DNA from 2 places in the Streptomyces sp. NPDC047917 genome. Region 2 is predicted to be linked to the other one. Evidence: riboswitches for the same ligand, from Rfam matches in the RefSeq annotation. Region 2 holds a riboswitch; the other holds the start of a gene.
What was found. Region 2 has a riboswitch for glycine ahead of gcvT (glycine cleavage system aminomethyltransferase GcvT). Riboswitches for the same ligand answer to the same signal wherever they lie in the genome.
Positions count from the first base shown of each region.

Region 1 (4,037 bases), on a different contig from region 2:
GAGGACACCTTCGACGCCGACCTGCACGACCGGGTGCGGATCAGGGCCGAGGTCGAGCGGCTGGCCGACCGCTGCGTACAGCGGCTGCGGGGCGCGGGGCGGTCCGGGCGCACGGTGGTGCTGAAGGTGCGCCGGTACGACTTCTCGACGCTCACGAGGTCCGAGACGCTCCGTGGGCCCACGGACGACCCCACGGTGGTCCGTGAGGCCTCCGCACGGCTCCTGGAGGCCGTTGACACCACCGGGGGCGTCCGGCTCCTCGGAGTGGGGGTGACGGGGCTTGCCGACTACACACAGGAGGACCTCTTCGCGCAGGCCGCCGGGGAGCGCGCCGCTGCCGAGGAGTCGGCCGGGGAATCAGCCGGGGAACCGGCAGCGGGGACGGCACCGGCGGGGGACGAGGCGACCGGGCCGCCCGGCGATCCCCGGGCGGAGGTCCCGGAGAGTGCCGAGCAGCGCGCGGCACGGCGCTGGCCCGCCGGACACGACGTGCACCACGAGACGCACGGCCACGGCTGGGTGCAGGGCAGCGGCGTCGGACGGGTGACGGTGCGGTTCGAGGAGCCCGGATCGCCGCCCGGCCGGGTGCGTACGTTCCGGATCGACGACCCGGAGCTCCGGCCCGCCGATCCGCTGCCCCTGGTGCGTGACCCGCAGGACTACTCGTCCTGGCCGGCCAGCCTGCCGAAGTCCCTGTCCGGGCCGGTCTCCTCCGGCGCGGAGTCCAGTCCGTAGTGCCGGTAGAGCTGGAGCTCCTGTTCCGGCGAGAGGTGGCGGCCGACACCAAAGTCCGGCGCGTCCTTGATCAGGGCACGGTCGAAGGGGATGCGGAGCGTGTCCTCCACGAATTCGCTGGGTTCCAGGGGGACGAACGCGTCCCGGCTGAAGAGTCCGGTACGTACGGCCGCCCACTCGGGCACACCGGTCGCGTCGTCGAGGTACACCTCGTCCACGGTTCCGATCTTGGTGCCCTTGCGGTCGAACGCCTTGCGGCCGATCAGGCTGCGCGGATCGATGTCGGTCTGCACGGTCCCTCCCACTGGTCGCGGCTACTCCACTAGCACTACAAAAAGGCAGATCCGGGTGGTTGGCCACTCGAGAAATCAGCCACGAAGCCCGCTGGTAGGCTGGTCATGGCTGCTGACCCCGTGCGGGAGAGTCCTCCGGAGCTGATCCGAAGGCGCCGAAGGAGCAAATCCTCCCCGGAATCTCTCAGGCCCCCGTACCGCACGGACGAGGTCACTCTGGAAAGCAGGGCGGGTTTCGTGCGGCCGAGTGCCGGTGCGATTCCCTTCCTCACCGACGGTGAAAGCCGGTACGCCGCACGGCGCGCCGGTGAAGCTCTCAGGTTGAGATGACAGAGGGGGAGGCCGTTCGGGCACCCGCGCCGTGGTGCCCCTCGCAGGTCGTGACAGACCAGGAGGCCTCCACCATGACCCCCCGTCGCACTCCGCTCTCCCAGCTGGAGCAGGGTATTCCGTTCGAGCAGCGCCACATCGGACCCGATGCCGAGGCGCAGTCGAAGATGCTCGCCCAGGTCGGTTACGGCTCGCTGGACGAACTCACCGCGGCCGCGGTGCCCGATGTCATCAAGAGCGCGGAGGCGCTCGGGCTGCCGGCCGCTCGCACCGAGGCCGAGGTCCTCGCCGAGCTGCGCGAGCTCGCGGACCGCAACCAGGTCCTGGCCCCGATGATCGGGCTCGGCTACTACGGCACCTTCACCCCGCCGGTAATCCTGCGCAACGTCATGGAGAACCCCGCCTGGTACACGGCCTACACGCCGTACCAGCCGGAGATCTCGCAGGGCCGGCTGGAGGCGCTGCTCAACTTCCAGACGATGGTCGCCGAGCTGACCGGGCTGCCGACCTCCGGCGCCTCGCTGCTCGACGAGGGCACCGCGGCCGCCGAGGCCATGGCGCTCTCCCGGCGCGTCGGCAAGGTGAAGAACGGGGTCTTCCTGATCGACGCCGACGCCCTGCCGCAGACGACCGCGGTCATCGAGACCCGCGCCGAGCCGACCGGTGTCGAGGTCGTCGTCGCCGATCTGTCCGACGGAATCCCGGCGGAGATCGCCGAGCGCGGTGTCTTCGGCGTGCTGGTTCAGTACCCGGGCGCCTCCGGAGCCGTCCGGGACATCAAGCCCGTCATCGAGCAGGCCCACGAGCTGGGTGCGATCGTCACGGTCGCCGCCGACCTGCTCGCCCTGACCCTGCTCACCTCGCCGGGCGAGCTGGGCGCGGACATCGCGGTCGGCACCACGCAGCGCTTCGGTGTGCCGATGGGCTTCGGCGGACCGCACGCCGGGTTCATGGCCGTGCGCGAGAAGTTCGCCCGCAGCCTTCCCGGCCGCCTGGTCGGTGTCTCCGTCGACGCGGACGGCAACAAGGCCTACCGGCTGGCCCTTCAGACCCGCGAGCAGCACATCCGCCGCGAGAAGGCCACCAGCAACATCTGTACCGCCCAGGTACTGCTCGCCGTCATGGCCGGGATGTACGCGGTGTACCACGGCCCGGACGGGCTGCGGACGATCGCGCGGCGCACCCACCGCTACGCGACGATCCTGGCCGAGGGCCTGCGCGCCGCCGGGGTCGATGTCGTGACGGGCGCCTTCTTCGACACCCTCACCGTGCGGGTCCCGGGCCGGGCCGCCGAGACCGTCGCCGCCGCCCGCGAGCACGGGGTCAACCTGCGGCTGGTCGACGCCGACCTGGTCTCCCTGGCCTGCGACGAGACCACGACCCGCACGCAGCTCGCCGCGGTCTGGGCCGCCTTCGGTGCGGACGGGGACATAGAGGCGCTGGACGCCACTCTCGCCGACACGCTGCCCGAGGGGCTGCTGCGTTCCGACGAGATCCTCACCCACCCGGTCTTCCACCAGCACCGCTCCGAGACCGCGATGCTGCGCTACCTGCGCAAGCTCGCCGACCGGGACTACGCGCTGGACCGCGGCATGATCCCGCTGGGCTCCTGCACCATGAAGCTGAACGCGACCACCGAGATGGAGTCGATCACCTGGCCCGAGTTCGGCGCGCTGCACCCCTTCGCGCCGGCCGAGCAGGCGCAGGGCTTCCTCACTCTCATCCGTGAGCTGGAGGAGCGTCTCGCCGAGGTCACCGGGTACGACGCCGTCTCGATCCAGCCGAACGCGGGCTCGCAGGGCGAGTTCGCCGGCCTTCTGGCCGTGCGGGCGTACCACCGCGCCAACGGTGACGAGCAGCGCACCGTCTGCCTCATCCCGTCCTCCGCGCACGGCACCAACGCGGCCAGCGCCGTCATGGCCGGCATGAAGGTCGTCGTCGTCAAGACCGCCGACGACGGCGAGGTGGACATCGAGGACCTGCGCGCCAAGATCGAGAAGCACCGCGACGAGCTCGCCGTGCTCATGATCACGTACCCGTCGACGCACGGCGTGTTCGAGGAGCACGTCGCCGACATCTGCGCCGAGGTGCACGACGCCGGCGGTCAGGTGTACGTCGACGGTGCCAACCTCAACGCGCTGGTGGGTCTCGCGAAGCCGGGCCGGTTCGGCGGCGACGTCTCGCACCTGAACCTGCACAAGACCTTCTGCATCCCGCACGGCGGCGGCGGCCCCGGCGTCGGCCCGGTCGGGGTGCGCGCGCACCTCGCGCCGTACCTGCCCAACCACCCGCTGCAGTCCGCGGCGGGCCCCGAGACCGGTGTCGGACCGATCTCGGCCGCCCCGTGGGGCTCGGCCGGCATCCTCCCGATCTCCTGGGCGTACGTACGTCTGATGGGTGGCGAGGGCCTCAAGCGGGCGACGCAGGTCGCCGTGCTCGCCGCGAACTACATCGCCAAGCGCCTGGAGCCGCACTACCCGATCCTGTACAACGGCCCGGCCGGTCTGGTCGCGCACGAGTGCATCGTGGACCTGCGGCCGATCTCCAAGGCCACCGGCGTCAGCGTCGACGACATCGCCAAGCGTCTGATCGACTACGGCTTCCACTCGCCGACCATGTCGTTCCCGGTCGCCGGAACGCTGATGATCGAGCCGACCGAGAGCGAGAACCTCGCGGAGC
Region 1 is NZ_JBIDCA010000017.1:9,415-13,451, forward strand. It holds gene ACGF8B_RS34935 (DNA polymerase IV) at 1-735, shown strand, start outside; gene ACGF8B_RS34940 (PRC-barrel domain-containing protein) at 660-1,028, opposite strand; glycine riboswitch at 1,142-1,238, shown strand; gene gcvP (aminomethyl-transferring glycine dehydrogenase) at 1,433-4,037, shown strand, end outside.
Region 1: linked by a shared signal. The riboswitch ahead of gcvP (aminomethyl-transferring glycine dehydrogenase) and the one ahead of gcvT (glycine cleavage system aminomethyltransferase GcvT) in region 2 are both predicted to bind glycine.

Region 2 (4,037 bases):
ACTTGTTGGTCAGGACGGAGCCCTGGGCCTCCATGACCGCGACCGGAGCGAAGTTCTCCGAGGCGATCATTTCGAGGGTGGACTGCTGACGGTGGAGCTCGGCGTCGACGGCGGCGGCGACGTCGGGGTCCAGCTCGTGGAGGGATGAGTTGAGAAGCGACATCAGGTGGTCCCTTGGGGTCTTTAGTTGCCGGAGAACTCGGTGTACTCGTCGGCGGAGAGCAGGTCGGCCGGCTCCTCCGTGACGCGTACCTTGAACAGCCAGCCGCCCTCGAAGGGAGCGGAGTTCACCAGCGACGGGTCGTCCACGACGTCCTGGTTCGCCTCGGTGACCTCGCCGGTGACCGGGGAGTACAGGTCGCTGACCGACTTGGTCGACTCCAGCTCACCGCAGGTCTCGCCCGCGGTCACCGTGTCACCGACCGCGGGGAGCTGGGCGTAGACGACGTCGCCGAGCGCGTTGGCCGCGTACTCGGTGATGCCGATCGTGGCCACACCGTCCTCGACGGCCGACAGCCACTCGTGCTCCTTGCTGTAACGCAGCTGCTGGGGGTTGCTCATGACCTGAATTCTCCTGTACGCGGGGGAGTGCTGATGAACGGTGGTCTTACGGTGTGAGACGCGACTGCGTCACTTCTCGATGAGCGCGGGGGTCACTTCTGGCGCTTGTAGAACGGCAGCGCCACGACCTCGTACGGCTCGTGGGTGCCACGGATGTCCACCGCGACGCCCTCGGTGCCGGGCGTGGCGTGCGCGGCGTCGACGTATGCCATGGCGATCGGCCTGCCCAGGGTCGGGGACGGGGCGCCGGAGGTGACCTCCCCGACGACCTGGACGCCGGCTCCGCCCACGGCGACAACGGGGTAGCCGGCGCGCGGCACCCGGCGGCCCTCGGCGACCAGGCCGACCAGCTTGCGCGGCGGAGCGGTCTCGGCGCGCTCGGCGGCGGCCTCAAGGGCCTTGCGGCCGACGAAGTCGCCCTCCTTCTCGAACTTCACGACCCGGCCGAGACCGGCGTCGAAGGGGGTGAGCTCCGTGGTCAGCTCGTGCCCGTACAGCGGCATGCCCGCCTCCAGGCGCAGCGTGTCGCGGCAGGAGAGCCCGCACGGGATCAGGCCCCGGGAGGCGCCCGCCTCGGTCAGCGCCTGCCACAGCCGCTCGGCGTGCTCGGGGGCGACGAACAGCTCGAAGCCGTCCTCGCCGGTGTAGCCGGTACGGGCGATCAGCGCGGGGACACCGGCGACCGTGCCCGGCAGACCGGCGTAGTACTTCAGGCCGTCCAGGTCGGCGTCGGTGACCGAGGCCAGGATGGCGGGGGACTCCGGGCCCTGGACGGCGAGCAGCGCGTACGCGTCCCGGTCGTCGCGCACCTCGGCGTCGAAGCCCTCGACGCGGGCCGTCAGCGCGTCCAGCACGATCTGGGCGTTGCCCGCGTTGGCGACGACCAGATACTCGGGGGCCTCCGCCTCCCCCAGCCGGTAGACGATCAGGTCGTCGAGGATGCCGCCGTCCTCGGCGCAGATCATCGTGTAGCGCGCCCGGCCCACGGCGACGGTGCCGATGTTGCCGACCAGCGCGAAGTTCAGGAAGGCCGCGGCCGCGGGGCCGGTGACGGTGATCTCGCCCATGTGCGACAGGTCGAAGAGTCCGGCCTTCGTGCGCACCGCGTTGTGCTCGTCGCGCTCACTGGCGTACCGCAGGGGCATGTCCCAGCCCGCGAAGTCGGTCATGGTCGCGCCCAGCGAACGGTGCAGGGCATCGAGGGCGGTGAGGCGGGGGGCGGTGCTCATGGATATGGCTCCCAGGGCATGACGACGAGGACGATCCCTCCCCATCTGTCATCGGAACCTGAGAGGTTCGCCGAGACCCCCTGGAAGGGTTCGGCTTGCACCTTGGGTGGAGCCGCGAAGCGGCCCGCTTTTCAGATCTGCCTCATCCACGCGGTACGGGGCCTGAGAGATTCAAGGGAGGAACTTGCTCCTTCGGCGCCCGGCACAGGTAGTGACCGGAACTCTCCCGCGCGGATTCGAACGGCCTTTATGCAGTTGGCCGGGCCATCATCGCACGCATCGGGCCGGAGTGGGGCCCCGGTCCCCCGCCGGAAATCACCGGCGTGGACGGTTGTGCCGCATTACCTTTTCTTTACACTTCAGGGGCATACGTGGGGTGATCCGACAGGGGGAGGGCGATGACGTTGCAGCGGTACGCGACGACCGCGGGGTTCGCACACGGGGCGATGCCCGCACAGCCGGGGGCCCCGGCCAGGGAGATGTCGGGGCGCGCGCCCGTCGTACGGGATCTGCGGGAGCGGGCCGGGCGCAGCCCGCGCGCCCTGCGGTTCGCGGCGGGCGACGTGGTCGTGGTCTCCGGGCTGCCCGGCAGCGGCAAGTCGACGCTCATCCGGCGCGCGGTGACGACGGCGCACGCCATCGACTCCCAGGACACCCGGGACCGCTGGGCGCGGTCCGTGCCCCGGTTATTCCCGTACGCCCTCTACCGCCCGCTCGTCCGTGCCGCCCACTACTGGGGGCTGTGGCGGGTGCTGCGTTCCGGGGTGTCCGTCGTCGTCCACGACTGCGGGACGCAGTCCTGGGTGCGCGGCTGGCTGGCCCGGGACGCGCGGCGCCGGGGCCGGGCGCTGCGGCTGGTCCTGCTCGACGTCACGCCCGAGACCGCGCGGGAGGGCCAGCGCGAGCGCGGACGCGGCGTATCGGGATACGCCTTCGCCCGGCACCGCAGGGCGGTGGGCAGGCTGCTGCGGGCGACGGAGAAGGGGCTGCTGCCGCCCGGATGCGGCTCGGCGGTGCTGCTGGACCGGGAGGCGGCGGGGCGGCTCGCCCGGATCGAGTTCACCGGCGGGCCGCCCGGCGGGCGGTAGCGGGGCGGAGCCGCTTCGGGGCCGGGCGTTAATCTTCTGCCGGAAGGCTTGGGCGAGAAGGGGAAGCAGTGGACGTTCCGGCGCAGGTCCAGTCCCATCCGCAGGGCGGATGGCCGGGCAACGAGCTCGAAGAAGTGCTGATGGCCTCGGTGGGCAGCCCGGAGGCGGGCGGACGGCTCGTCGAGGTGCTCGGCCGCAGCCAGGTCTGGGTACCGCTGCCCAACGGCGGCGGTCCGGACTCGGGGGCCCTGGACCTGCCGACGACGGAGATCGAGGGCGCCCCGTACGTCCCGGTCTTCAGCTCCGAACAGCAGTTCCTCGCCTGTGTCGGCGCCCACATGTCCTTCACCGTCGCGCCCGCCCGCGACTTCGCCCGCGGACTGCCCCCGCAGCTCGGCATCGCGGTGAACCCGGGCGGCGCGGTCGGGATGCCGCTGCCGCCGCCCGCCGTGGCCGAACTCTGCCGGGCCGGGCGCACCCCGCTGGACGGGCCGGCCGGCGGCGGCAGGGTCCGGCTGTACGAGCCGGACTGGAAGGAGGAGCCGGTCGACTTCCTGGCCGCCGCGGCCGGTGAGTTCGAGGAGAGCGGTGTGGTGCTCTCCGCCCGCCGGGCGCTCGCCAGCATCGAGGGAGGCGACCCCGTCCTCTTCATCGGTGTCGAGTTCTCCACCTGGGACGGCGCGGGGCGCAACGCCCCGATGGACGCCCTCGGCCGCGCCCTGGGCCGGGTCGGGGTTCCCTGGCCGGTCAATCTCGTACTGCTCGACGTGGCACAGGACCCGGTCGGCGACTGGATGCGGGAGCGGATCCGGCCGTTCTACCAGCGAGCGGGCATATAGAACACGGCGCGGGACCTCCGCCGGGCACCGGTGGGGAACACCGCCCGGACCCATGACGTCAAGTCGGTGTCAGGACCGGCGCATAAGCTGGTTTCATGGCTGGTGCCTCGGCATCACGCCGCACCCGTGTGCCCGGGGCGGCGGGCCGACACAGTGGATCGAAGAGGGGCGGGACCAGGTGAGTGCGTCAGGCACCGCGGCGGCCGGGCAGGTCGAGCACATGCTGCGCCAAGTGACGCCCGGGCGCTACGACGCGTACGAGGCGCTGCTGCAGGCCCTCGCGGGCGGCCGGATCTGGATGCTCCTCTGGCAGGGCCAGG
Region 2 is NZ_JBIDCA010000023.1:12,969-17,005, forward strand. It holds gene glyA (serine hydroxymethyltransferase) at 1-163, opposite strand, end outside; gene gcvH (glycine cleavage system protein GcvH) at 184-561, opposite strand; gene gcvT (glycine cleavage system aminomethyltransferase GcvT) at 654-1,790, opposite strand; glycine riboswitch at 1,932-2,029, opposite strand; gene ACGF8B_RS39700 (AAA family ATPase) at 2,189-2,878, shown strand; gene ACGF8B_RS39705 (enhanced serine sensitivity protein SseB) at 2,947-3,717, shown strand; gene ACGF8B_RS39710 (enhanced serine sensitivity protein SseB C-terminal domain-containing protein) at 3,896-4,037, shown strand, end outside.